DNA from 3 places in the Nocardia sp. NPDC052566 genome. Region 3 is predicted to be linked to each of the others. Evidence: riboswitches for the same ligand, from Rfam matches in the RefSeq annotation. Region 3 holds a riboswitch; each other region holds the start of a gene.
What was found. Region 3 has a riboswitch for S-adenosylmethionine ahead of ACIG5A_RS20160 (rhodanese-like domain-containing protein). Riboswitches for the same ligand answer to the same signal wherever they lie in the genome.
Positions count from the first base shown of each region.

Region 1: linked by a shared signal. The riboswitch ahead of ACIG5A_RS18660 (bifunctional o-acetylhomoserine/o-acetylserine sulfhydrylase) and the one ahead of ACIG5A_RS20160 (rhodanese-like domain-containing protein) in region 3 are both predicted to bind S-adenosylmethionine.
Region 2: linked by a shared signal. The riboswitch ahead of ACIG5A_RS13980 (amino acid ABC transporter permease) and the one ahead of ACIG5A_RS20160 (rhodanese-like domain-containing protein) in region 3 are both predicted to bind S-adenosylmethionine.

Region 1 is NZ_JBIUAF010000003.1:1,073,051-1,077,247, forward strand. It holds gene ACIG5A_RS18655 (homoserine O-acetyltransferase) at 1-199, opposite strand, end outside; gene ACIG5A_RS18660 (bifunctional o-acetylhomoserine/o-acetylserine sulfhydrylase) at 315-1,643, opposite strand; SAM riboswitch class IV at 1,727-1,837, opposite strand; gene ACIG5A_RS18665 (TetR/AcrR family transcriptional regulator) at 1,885-2,664, opposite strand; gene ACIG5A_RS18670 (MFS transporter) at 2,797-4,197, shown strand, end outside.
Region 2 is NZ_JBIUAF010000002.1:1,503,264-1,507,460, forward strand. It holds gene ACIG5A_RS13970 (ABC transporter substrate-binding protein) at 1-485, opposite strand, end outside; gene ACIG5A_RS13975 (amino acid ABC transporter ATP-binding protein) at 505-1,278, opposite strand; gene ACIG5A_RS13980 (amino acid ABC transporter permease) at 1,275-2,255, opposite strand; SAM riboswitch class I at 2,435-2,527, opposite strand; gene ACIG5A_RS13985 (glycosyltransferase) at 3,244-4,197, opposite strand, start outside.
Region 3 is NZ_JBIUAF010000004.1:101,410-105,606, reverse strand. It holds gene ACIG5A_RS20170 (FAD-dependent oxidoreductase) at 26-1,414, opposite strand; gene ACIG5A_RS20165 (hypothetical protein) at 1,675-2,121, shown strand; SAM riboswitch class IV at 2,185-2,300, shown strand; gene ACIG5A_RS20160 (rhodanese-like domain-containing protein) at 2,411-2,827, shown strand; gene ACIG5A_RS20155 (O-succinylhomoserine sulfhydrylase) at 2,868-4,082, shown strand; gene ACIG5A_RS20150 (RpiB/LacA/LacB family sugar-phosphate isomerase) at 4,167-4,197, shown strand, end outside.

The sequences.
Region 1 (4,197 bases), on a different contig from region 3:
GGATGTCGTCAGGGCGGCCGGTGACGTGTGAATCGCCGGTGAGCGCGTGCTCGACGAGCACCACATTGTCCAGCGCGGGGGACAGCTCGCCCCAGCGCTGCACGGCCAGGTGCACGTCCGGAATGACGGCGCCGCTCTCCAGCCGGACCGACCCGATCGGGATGATGCCGAGCCGCCCGTCCGGGGGTGGCAGCGCCACCCCGGACGACCGGAAAGTGCTCGGTTGGGTATCCACGGTCACGCCTCCGCCTCGCTGGCGCTCGGCTCCGTCGCGCCCGGGGGTGCTGTGTCTTCGGTTCGCTCGCTGCGCGCGCTCATGATGCCGCCGCCGTGAAGCCGGCCCGCAGATCGGCCAGGATGTCGGCGATCCCCTCGATGCCCACCGCGAGCCGGACCAGCCCAGGCGTGACGCCCGCGGCGAGCTGCTCCGCCGGCGTCAGCTGCGAGTGCGTGGTCGATGCCGGGTGGATCACCAGGGAACGCACATCCCCGATGTTAGCTACGTGGCTGTGCAGGGCTAACGCGTCCACGAATTTCTTGCCCGCGTCGACACCGCCGCGCAGTTCGAACGCGACGATCGCGCCCGCGCCCTTCGGCGCGAGTTGCCTGGCGCGGTCGTACCAGGGCGAATCCGGCAGGCCCGCGTAGTACACCGCGTCGACCGAGGGATGCGTCGACAGGAACTCGGCCACCGCCTGCGCGTTGGCCACGTGCCGCTCGATGCGCAGGCTCAGTGTCTCGATGCCCTGGCTGATCAGGAACGCGTTGAACGGCGAGATCGCCGCGCCGAGATCGCGCAGCAGCTGCACGCGCGCCTTGAGCGCGAAGGCGGGCGCGCCGAGATCGGCGAACACCGCGCCGTGGTAGCTGGGATCCGGGGTGGTGAAGCCGGGGTAGCGCGGCTCGCCGTTCGCGTCGCGCACGGTCCAGTCGAAGGCGCCGCCGTCGACGATCACGCCGGCCACCGCGGCGCCGTGGCCGCCGAGGTACTTGGTCGCCGAATGCACAACGATGTCGGCGCCGTGCGCCAGCGGCTGGATCAGATACGGCGTCGCGACGGTGTTGTCGACGATCAGCGGCAGCCCGGCCGCGTGCGCGACACCGGAGATGCCGGGAATGTCGAGCACCGCGCTGCTCGGGTTGGCGATGGTCTCGCCGTAGAACGCCTTGGTGTTCGGGCGGACGGCGGCCTGCCACTGCGCCAGATCGTCCGGGTCGTCCACGAAGGAGACCTCGATGCCGAGCTTGGGCAGCGAGTAGTGGAAGAGGTTGTAGGTGCCGCCGTAGAGATGCGGGCTCGACACGATGTGATCGCCCGCCGAGGCCAGGTTCAGGATCGCGTAGGTCTCCGCGGCCTGCCCGGAGGCGAGCAGCAGCGCCGCGACGCCACCCTCCAGCGCGGCGATGCGCTGCTCGACCACGTCCTGAGTGGGGTTCATGATCCGGGTGTAGATATTGCCCGGCTCGGCCAGCCCGAACAGCGCGGCCGCGTGATCGGTGTCCCGGAACGCGTAGGACGTCGTCTGGTAGATCGGCAGTGCGCGGGCGCCGGTGCTCTCGTCCGGTGTCTGGCCCGCGTGGATCTGCTTGGTCTCGAAGGACCAGAGCGCGGGGTCGAACGCGGGCGCGATGGGGTCACTCATGTCTCAACTCCAACTGATGTGTGCGCAGGAAGGTCTGTTATCGAGGTGTGTGTGGACAACAACACATTTCGACGAACCTCCTGACAGCGCGCTTGCTCCCGACCATCGGGAGCCCGGTCATCACCCGGAGCACCCCACCGCAGCTGGAGGGTTGCCGACCAGCGAGCCGGGGCTTCGCGCTGGCACTCATGACCTGACGCACATGGTAACCGGCGGCGGCGCGACGATCGAAATCTGTCCGCTATTTCACGAACGCGTCGACGGGTCGTGCCCCGCCACAGCTACGCACGAACTCGTCGTAGGCGGTCGTGAGCGCGGAACGAGCGGCCTCGGCCGCATTGGGCAGATCGGTGGCGATCACCGCGTCGACGGAGCACTCCATGCCGAGCTGGCCGATCAGCTGCCAGGTGGACAGGACCATCCGCACCGACATCGCGTCGCGCGCGACGCCGAGCCGTTCGGCGAGTACGTCGGTGAGCGCCGCGTTCTTGGATTCGACGAATTCGTGCTGCCGCGCGGCCACCGACGGTGTGGCGCGCATGATCCGCTGCAGCTGCTGGAACTGCCGGAACGGCACCGGACCCTCGCCGAGCGCGGCCCGATCGACCACCTGTAGGAAGGCCTCGCAGAGCGACTCCAGCTGGTTGTCGCGCGGCGGTAGCCCGCGCAGCGCCTCGGCGACCTCGCGGCCGAAGTCGAAGACCGGCCCGAGGATGATGTCCTCTTTCGTCTCGAAGTACCGGTTGATGGTGCGCGCGGAGATATCGGCCGCGTTGGCGATCTGCTCGAGTGTCGTCGCGTCGAAGCCGTGCGCGGCGCAGAGATCGAGTGCCACCTCGATGATCCGCGTGCGGGTCTGCTGCTTCTTGCGTTCACGCAGGCCGAGCTGTGCGGGCTGGTCGCCGACCGGGCCGATGGGTTGCTTTCGATTTGCTGCTGGCTGGTCGGCGGCGGTGTTCTCGGCGCTCGCGGTCGGGTCCGCGATGACGCTCTCGCCGGTCTGCGCTGGTGACTCGAGCATGCGCACAGCCTATCGCAACCGGCCGTTCTTCTGTCCGTAACCGTCAAATGTCTGAGGCTGACATTTTGCTCTTGACGACAAATGTCGCCAAATGACAGTATGGCTCGGTAAGTGAGAGATGAGGAGACGAAGGTGGCGGAGACCGCACCGGTGGGGGCAGTTCCGGGGAAGCAAGACAGCAGGGCGCGCTGGTTCGCCCTGGGGGTCATCGCATTGGCCCAGCTCATGGTGGTGCTCGACGCCACCATCGTGACCATTTCGCTGCCGTTCGCGCAGCACGACCTCGACATCAGCGACAGCAACAAGCAGTGGATGCTCACCGCGTACACGCTGATCTTCGGCGGCCTGCTGCTGCTCGGCGGCCGCCTCGCCGACTACGTCGGCAGGCGCAAGATCTTCATCGTCGGTCTCGTCGGCTTCGCGGCGGCGTCCGCGCTGGCCGGCTTGGCGCAGAACGGCATCGAGATGTTCGCCGGGCGTGCGCTGCAGGGCGCGTTCGCGGCGTTGCTCGCGCCTGCGGCGCTGTCGCTGCTCTCGGTGACCTTCACCGAGCCCGGTGAGCGCGCGAAGGCGTTCGGTGTGTTCGCGGGCATCTCCGCGGGCGGCGCGGCGCTCGGCTTGATCGCCGGTGGCGCGCTCACCGAATACGCCTCGTGGCGCTGGTGCCTGCTGGTGAACACCCCGATCGCGCTGCTCGCCCTGATCGGTGCGCTGGCGTGGGTGGTGAAGGATGTGCCCGCTCCGCGGACCGGCGGTTACGACGTGCCTGGCGCGGTCACCGTGACGCTCGGCCTGATCGCGATCGTGTTCGGCTTCACCCGCGCCGCGGAGGACGGCTGGCTGGCCGGCAGTACCCTCGGCCTGCTCGTCGTCGGTGTCGCGCTGCTCGCCGCCTTCGTGTCGATCGAACGGCGTTCGGCGAATCCGCTGCTGCCACTGCACATTCCGGGTGAGATCAACCGTGGCGGCGCCTTCCTCGCCGCGCTGCTCGTGCCCATCGCCATGTTCGCGATGTTCCTGTTCCTGAGCTACTACTTCCAGGTCACGCTCGGATACTCGTCGATGAAGGCGGGCCTCGCCTTCCTGCCGTTCCCGGCGGGCATCGCGATCTCCGCGGGCATCACCAGCGCGCTGCTGCCCAAGTTCGGCCCGCGGCCGCTGATGGTCGTCGGCGCCGTGCTCGGCGTGGCAGGCCTGCTGTTCCTCGCCCAGCTCGGCTACGGCGACAGCTACGCGGCGAGCGTGCTGCCCGCCCAGGTGCTGATCGCGCTCGGCATGGGCCCGCTGTTCGTCGGCATGCAGACGGTGGCGCTGCACCAGGTCGAGGAGGAGGACTCGGGCGTGGCCAGCGCGCTGCTCAACGCGGCGCAGCAGGTGGGCGGCGCGGTCGGCACCGCGCTGCTGACCACGATCTCGGTGCAGGCCGCCAAGTCCTACGCCGAGGGTCACGCGACGATCGACAACCTGATCGCCCGCGCCTCGATCCACAGCTACGACGTGGCGTTCTACGTCGGCGCCGGATTCTTCCTCGCC
Region 2 (4,197 bases), on a different contig from region 3:
GGCACCTCCAGCGCGACGGTGTCGGTGCGGTAGGTGGCGAAATCGTATTTCTCCTTGCGCTCCTCGGTAACCGTCACGTTGGAGATGAACACGTCCGCCTCGCCGGAATCGACGCGAACGAAGTTCTGCGACCAATCCGCCACCTGGACATCGACTTTCAGGCCGAGCTTGTCGGCGACGAGTGTCGCGAAGTCGATTTCGGAGCCGATCACCGTCTTGTCGTCGTTGGCGTAGAAGCGCAGCGGCGGCACGGTGCCCGACGATCCGGTGACCAGCAGGACGCCGCGATCGCGAATGGCCTGCGGGACAAGGGCGGCGATGTCGTCGACCTTGGCCGCACGTACCCGTCCGGTTTGTGCGGCGCTCAGGTCATAGGTGACCGAGCCCGCGGTCTGCGTCGTCGCGTCCGCGTCGGGATCGTTGCCGCAGCCGGTGGCCAGCACGGCGACCGTAGCGACAATGCCGATCAGGGCGGGGATTCTCATCGGGTACCTGTTCATGGGATCAACGGACTCGGGAAAGGAAGGCGCGGGTGCGCGGGTGCTGCGGATCGTCGAGCACCGCGGCGGGCGGGCCCTGTTCGACGATCGCGCCCGCGTCGAGGAACACCACGGTGTCGGCGACCTCACGGGCGAAACCGATTTCGTGCGTGACGATCACCAGCGCGGTGCCGCCGTGCGCGAGATCGCGGATGACATCGAGGACTTCGCCGACCAGCTCGGGATCGAGGGCGGAGGTCGGCTCGTCGAAGAGGATGACCGGCGGCCGCAACGCGAGCGCCCTCGCGATGGCGACGCGCTGCTGCTGCCCGCCGGAGAGCCTGCGCGGATAGGCGTCGGCGAGTTCACCGATGCCGACGCGTTCCAGCAGGGTCCGCGCCTCCCGCTCGACCTCGGCGCGCGGGCGGCGCTGCGCGGAAATCGGTGCGAGCGCGACGTTTTCCAGCGCGGTCAGATGCGGGAACAGGTTGAACTGCTGGAAGACGAACCCGATCCTGGACCGTTGCCTGCGCACCTCGGTCTCGGACAGCGCGTGCAACTTGTTGCCGCGCAACCGGTATCCGATCAGCTCACCGTCGATGTACACGGTGCCCGCGTCGAGCGTCTCGAGATGGTTGAGCACGCGCAGCAGAGTGGATTTACCGGAGCCGGACGGGCCGATCACGGCGACCACCTCGCCGGTGCGCACGGTCAGATCGATACCGCGCAGCACCTCGGTGGTGCCGAAGGATTTCCGCACGCCGGTGACATGCACCGCCGGTGTGCTCGGCGCCGTCATCGGGTGGCTCCGCGCGGTGCGGCCGCGCTCGCGGCGGCGATGTCACGGACCTTCTGCCGCACTCGTTGCAGCGGTGTCGGCGGTGGCGTGCGATGCGCGCCCTTCGCGTAATGCCGCTCGATGTAGTACTGCGCGACCGACAGGATCGTGGTCAGCACGATGTACCAGACCGTGGCAACCATCAACAGCGGCACCACCCGGCCGCTGCGGCCGTAGATCACCTGCACCTGGTAGAACAGCTCGGCGATCGCCATCACCGACACGATCGAGGTGCCCTTGAACAGGCTGATCACCTCGTTGGTGGCATTGGGCAGGATCGAGCGCATCGCCTGCGGCACCACGATGGTGCGGAACTGCCGCCAGCGCGGCAGGCCGAGCGCCGCGGCCGCCTCCAGCTGGCCGTCATCGACGGAAAGGAAGCCCGCGCGGATGATCTCGGCCGAATACGCCGCCTGATGCAGCGCGAGACCGATCACCGCCGCGCTGAACCCGCTGATCACCCCGTTCACCTCGAAGCTGAAAAAGGCTGGGCCGAACGGGATCCCGACCGAGAGCCGCTGATACAGGTAGGCGATGTTGAACCAGAACAGCAGCTGCACGATCAGCGGAATCGAACGGAACGCCCAGATGTAGACCCATGAGATCACCCGCAGCACCGGGTTGTTCGACAGTCGTGCCACCGCGAGCAGGGTGCCGAGTAGGAAGCCGAGCGCCGTACCCCACAGGGTCAGCTCGAGCGTCACCTTCAGCGCCGAGAGCACCGATTGCGCGGTGAAGTACTTCGCGAAAGTCGGCCAGTCCCAGCCGGGATTGGTGACGAGCCCGTGCGCGAACTGGGCGAGCAGCACCAGTATGGCGGCGCTGACCACCCAGCGCCACGGATGACGGGCGTTGGCCACCGTCGGCGGCGCGTCGGCCACCGAGCGCGCGCCCGAAATGCCGGGTATCGCGACATCGGGTGCGAGAGACGCATTCATAGCGGGGATCCCAAACAGGAGAACGAACGAGACCGTGCCCTCGGGCCGGTCGCATCACCCGGCCAGCGACGGGTGCACAGTCTGGCTGCGTCTCACCGGCAACAGCCGGTCGAGGTGATCCGGCACTGATCGATATGCCGCCGCCTGGAGAAATCGATGGTGCGGTAGTTCATTTCGTTCCTCCATCGTTCCCGGCGGAAGCACCCGCACCCGCGAACGGGGGGTTGCTGCGACGTCATAGAGCCAGGTCTCTCGATCGCTCTGGATGGTCTGCACGCGTCGGAAGGCGCGCCGAAGAATAATGCGCCCCGAGAAGACCGCCCGGAAGGGTAGAAATCACGCTGAACGTAGCCCTTGCCGCCACCCCCCATTTCAGCGATAGTTGCCCCGCGCTCGACGAACACCCGCAACACATGCCACACGCCACCCGGTTGCCCCGCCCCGACCGCACTGCAACTACCGCGATATTCCGTGCGCGGCGGAGACAAGTGCGCGCGACAACACTGCCCCCGGATGCACTCCGCGGCCTGCCCCCTTCCCTCGAGCACATACCCGCAACTCTTGCCGCACACCAATCGCGCCGCCGCGCCGCAGTTATCCCATTACCCCCTGCGCGTCAGACAAATGAGCGCGCGAGACTGCCCTGATCCAGCGCCGAATCCCCTCCGCCGCCCGCCCCTTCTGTCGAGCGCAGTCGAATGGCCGTGCGACACGCGATGTAGGGCGGCCATTCGACTGCGCTCGACGAACGTCCGCAACTATTACTGCCCGCAAGCTAGGTGCCGCGCACGGATGGTGGCGCCCCGCTGCGGTTCTCGCGTTATTCCGTGCGCGGCAGATGAATGAGTGCACGGGCCGCGTTGGTTCGGTTTCGCACCCGGCCGCGGATGCGCTCCGCCGCTCACTCTCTTGTGCCGAGCGCAGTCGAATGGCCGTGCGACACGCCGTGCAGGGCGGCTATTCGACTGCGCTCGGCGATGGGGCGTGGTCAGTGGGGTGCGGTGAGGGGGCGGCCTTTCCATTGGAGGGCGGCGCGACGGTTCGCTTGGTGCGAGCGGGTCCAGAGGCGTAGGTAGGCGGCGATGGAGAGGGGGTGGGCCAGGGCGGCGAGGAGGTCGGGGCGGGTGATGGGGGCGCCGCGTTCGGTGGCGCGGGCGAGTAGGCGGGCGGTGACGGCGGCGAGGTATCCGGCGAGCCCGGCGCGGCGGGTTGCGCCCTTGCCGCACAGGGCGGCCAGGGGTGGTAGCCAATAGGCAAGAGCGGCAACGGTTCCCACCGCGGCACCGCCGAGGCGGGAACCGCCGTAGGCGGACCATAGCCAGCGGGTGTAGCCGGATTCGAGCTCGGTTGCGTCGCAGTACATTCGGGTGCTTGCCAGATCTCCGGCGGCGACCAGTGCGGTGCGGCGGCCCGAACGGCGCAGGGCGCGTGCGATATCCAGGTCTTCGGTAGGACTGGCGGCGACCGCGGCGTGGCCGCCGATGGCCCGGTAGGCGGCGGTATCGAAGACGAGGAACTGTCCGCAGGCCACCGCGGTGGCGGGGCGCAGGCTGCGGTTGGCGAGTGTCATCGGCAGCGATGACGCCCACGACCAGCACAGCAGCGGCTGCACCAGCGCCTCGGATACCGAACCGAAGTCCTGACGCGGCCATGGGGACAGCAGTGCGCCGCCCTGTCTGCGCAATTCGCTTGCCGCGCTTGCGATCGCGGCGGGCGCCAGCCGCACGTCGGCATCGAGGAAGATCAGTACCGGGGTCGTCACATCCTCGGCCAGCCTGGCGCAGGCCGCGGCTTTTCCGGTCCAGCCGGGCGCAGGTTCGGTCTCCGCGCGAATCACGGTGAAGCGAGGGTCATCGCCGAGGGCGGCGAGCGCCGCGGCCTCGGTGCCGTCGGTGGAGGCGTCGTCGAGGATCACCACCCGCAGCCGCGGCACGCCGACCTG
Region 3 (4,197 bases):
TGTTCGCCGCCCCGGGAGTGGTGCGTCAGACCTTGTGCGGCTCGCTGGCGCGCAGCATGTCTTCGCGCTCCACGACCTTGACCCGCTCGCGGCCCTCCGGCTCGCCGAGCGCGCGCTCGTGCGCGTCCAGGCGGTACCAGCCGTCCCAGGTGGTGAACGGAATGCCCTTGGACTCCAGGAATTCGGTGACGGCCTCGAGTTCGGGCTTCGGCGCCGGGGTGAAGTTCGCGCTGTCGTCGAGCAGGCAGGCCACCGTCTCGTTGGCGTCGCCCTTGGTGTGGCCGATCAGGCCGACCGGGCCGCGCTTGATCCAGCCGGTGACGTAGGTGGCGGGCATGTAGCGTGCCGCGCCGTCGGCGTCCTCGTCGCCGATCACGCGACCGGCCTCGTTCGGCACGGTGCCCGCCTGCTCGTCGAACGGCAGGTTGGTGATGTTCTGCGACAGGTAGCCGACCGCGCGGTACACGGCCTGGATATCCCACTCCTTGAAAACGCCTGTGCCCTTGACGTTTCCGGTGCCGTCGAGCTGGGTGCGCTCGGTGCGCAGGCCGACGACCTTGCCGTCCGCGCCGAGCACCTCGGCGGGCGACTCGAAGAAGTGCAGGTACAGCTTGTGCGGCCGGTTGCCCGCATCGCGAATCGCCCACTGCTCCAGCGTGTTGGCGACCATGTCGACCTGCTTGGAGTGGCGGCGCGCTGCCTCGGAGCCCTCGTCGTAATCGATGTCCTCGGGGTCGACGATGACCTCGATGGTCGGCGAGTGGTCGAGCTCGCGCAGTTCCAGCGGGGTGAACTTGGCCTGCGCGGGACCGCGGCGGCCGAACACGTGCACCTCGAGCGCCTTGTTGGCCTTGAGGCCCGCGTAGACGTTCGGCGGGATCTCGGTGGGCAGCAGTTCGTCACCGGTCTTGGCCAGCACGCGCGCGACGTCGAGCGCGACGTTGCCGACGCCGAGCACCGCGACCTTCTCGGCCTCGAGCGGCCACTCGCGCGGCACGTCCGGGTGGCCGTCGTACCAGGAGACGAAATCGGCGGCGCCGTGGCTGCCGTCCAGGTCGATGCCCGGGATGTCGAGTGCGCGGTCGGCGTTCGCGCCGGTCGAGAAGATCACCGCGTCGTAGAACGTGCGCAGGTCGTCGAGGGTGATGTCGACGCCGTAGTCGATATTGCCGAGCAGGCGGACCTGCGGCTTGTCGAGCACCTTGTGCAGTGCGGTGATGATGCCCTTGATGCGCGGGTGGTCCGGTGCGACGCCGTAGCGGATCAGGCCGAACGGCGCGGGCATGCGCTCGTACAGGTCGATGCTCACCTCGGCGTCGGACTTCATCAGAGCGTCGGCGGCGTAGATACCGGCCGGGCCTGCGCCGACAATCGCGATGCGGAGCGGTCGGGTCCCTGCGGTCTGTTCGGTCATCTTTTACGCGCACCCTTATGGTCGAGAAAGTTAATGGCGTCCGTCTTAGCTTAGGCTAAGTTGGCGCACCGCTTGCTTGCACCTGACGATGCGGACGCTGGTGAATGCTGGCTCGTGGCTACGGTCCCAGGTCGCCGCGGTTGTGAGCTGTCGTTATGGCTATGACAGCAGGCCGTGGTCTCGCGATTCTATCGGTGGTGTCACATACCTACTACCGCGGTGCGGTGAACTGGGTGGATGCCATGCGCCATCATCGACGCATGACCGAGCAGCAGCCGACCCCCGAGGACGACGAAGTCATCACCGTCGACCAGACCGACAAGCGCAGTATCGTGCCGTTCATCGCCGCCGCGGTGCTCGCCGTGGTCGTGCTCGGCGCCATCGTGGCGGGCGGGCTGCTCTCGCCCGCTGAGAAAAATGTCACAGAATCGGACAAGATCACCGCCGCGGTGCGGAATTTCGTCGAGGGCAGCAATACGACCGACCTGGTGCCGCCGCCCGGCACCGGCTGCCAGGGCTTCGATCCGAAGCGTTCACCGCTGGCCGGGCGGCCTGCCGGAAAGACCGTCGAGATCACGAAATTGGAGAATCCGGCGGTCGACGGCAATCGGGGGAAGGCCACCGTCACCGTGAAGATCGATGGCGCGGAGACCACCTCGACCTGGAATCTGACGCGCTCGGGCGACAAGTGGCTGGTCTGCAACTGAGTATTCCCGCACTTTGAGAGGGCGTTTGACACGGCGGCACTCGTCGTTGCAATCTCAACCGAAGGTCATGAGTGCCAGTTCCAAGCCCCGGCTAGCTGGTCGGCAACCCTCCTCCGCGGTGGGGTGCTCCGGGTGACGACCTGGCCGTGCGCCGAACCCGGGCGCGGCAAGTGCGGATTCCACAGGAGGTCCACATGAGTGACCATTACACACTCCTCGCTTACTCGTCTCGAACCATCAAATGCACGCCTTCGACGCAAGGCGAGTCGCGTCTCAAGGAGGTCGTGCAGTGAGTTATGCCGGTGACATCACCCCGCAGCAGGCCTGGGAGCTATTGCGGGACAACCAGGAAGCCGTCCTCGTCGACGTGCGCACCGAGGCGGAATGGCGCTTCGTCGGCGTGCCCGACACCAGCTCGATCGAGCGGCCCACCGTGCTGATCGAATGGGTGGACGGCACCGGAACGCGCAACGGCGCGTTCGCCGAGCAGCTCAGCGAGGCGCTCGACGGCCGCGACAAGGAGGCGCCCGTCGTCTTCCTGTGTCGTTCCGGTCAGCGCTCCCAGGGGGCGGCCACCGTCGCGACCGGGCTCGGATTCGGCCACTCCTACAACGTGCTAGAGGGTTTCGAAGGCGGACTCGACGCCTCCGGGCACCGCGGCGGCACGGGCTGGCGCGCCATCGGGCTGCCGTGGCGGCAGTCATGAGCAACGTGTGCTGTTCGTGCTCGGCCGATAGGAGCCAATCGTGATTACCGGTGGTGCGTTCGACAAGCCGCTGCCCGAAGGCGTCGGCCCGGCGACGCTCGGCGTCCGAGGCGGCTTGCGCCGCTCCGGATTCGAGGAGACCGGCGAGGCGCTGTACCTGACCTCCGGCTTCGTCTACGAGAGCGCCGAGGCGGCCGAGGCCGCGTTCACCGGCGAGATCGAGCATTTCGTCTACTCCCGCTACGGCAACCCGACGGTGGCCATGTTCGAGGAGCGGCTGCGCCTGATCGACGGCGCCGAAGCCTGTTTCGCGACGGCGAGCGGTATGTCGGCCGTATTCACCGCGCTCGGTGCGCTTTTGGGCGCGGGCGATCGACTTGTCGCCGCGCGCAGCCTGTTCGGCTCGTGCTTCGTGGTCTGCAACGAGATCCTGCCCCGGTGGGGAGTCGAGACCGTCTTCGTCGACGGTGACGATCTGGACCAGTGGGAGCAGGCGCTTTCGGTGCCGACCCAGGCCGTGTTCTTCGAGACGCCCGCCAACCCGATGCAGACACTCGTCGACGTCCGCCGGGTGACCGAGCTGGCCCATGCCGCGGGCGCGAAAGTGGTGCTGGACAACGTCTTCGCCACGCCATTGCTGCAGCGCGGCTTCGAGCTCGGCGCGGATGTCGTCGTCTACTCGGGCACCAAGCACATCGACGGCCAGGGCCGGGTGCTCGGTGGCGCGATCCTCGGCGCGCAGGACTACATCGACGGTCCGGTGAAACAGCTGATGCGCCATACCGGTCCGGCGCTGAGCCCGTTCAACGCGTGGACCTTGCTCAAGGGCTTGGAAACCATGCCGCTGCGGGTGCGCCATGCCACCGACTCCGCGCTGCGCGTCGCGCAGTTCCTGGAGGGCAACGACGCGGTCTCCTGGGTGAAATACCCGTTCCTGGAATCACATCCGCAATACGACCTGGCCACCAGCCAGATGAGCGGCGGCGGCACCGTGGTCACCTTCGAGCTGAACGCGCCTGCGGACGAGGCCAAGAAGCGTGCCTTCGAGGTGCTCAACCGGCTGCGGATCGTCGACATCTCCAACAATCTCGGCGACTCCAAAACCTTGATCACCCACCCGGCCACCACGACGCACCGCGCCATGGGCCCGGAGGGTCGCGCCACCATCGGTCTCACCGACGGCGTCGTCCGCATCTCGATCGGCCTGGAAGACGTCGAGGACCTCCTCGGCGACCTCGACCACGCTCTGAGCTAGCCACCGGTTTCGTCGAAGGCGCGGGTTCCCTCGGGGCCCGCGCCTTTCGCGTCCTGCTGGAATCGCGCCGATTACCCTTGTGACATGCGGATATCGGTAGCTGTGGACGAGCGAG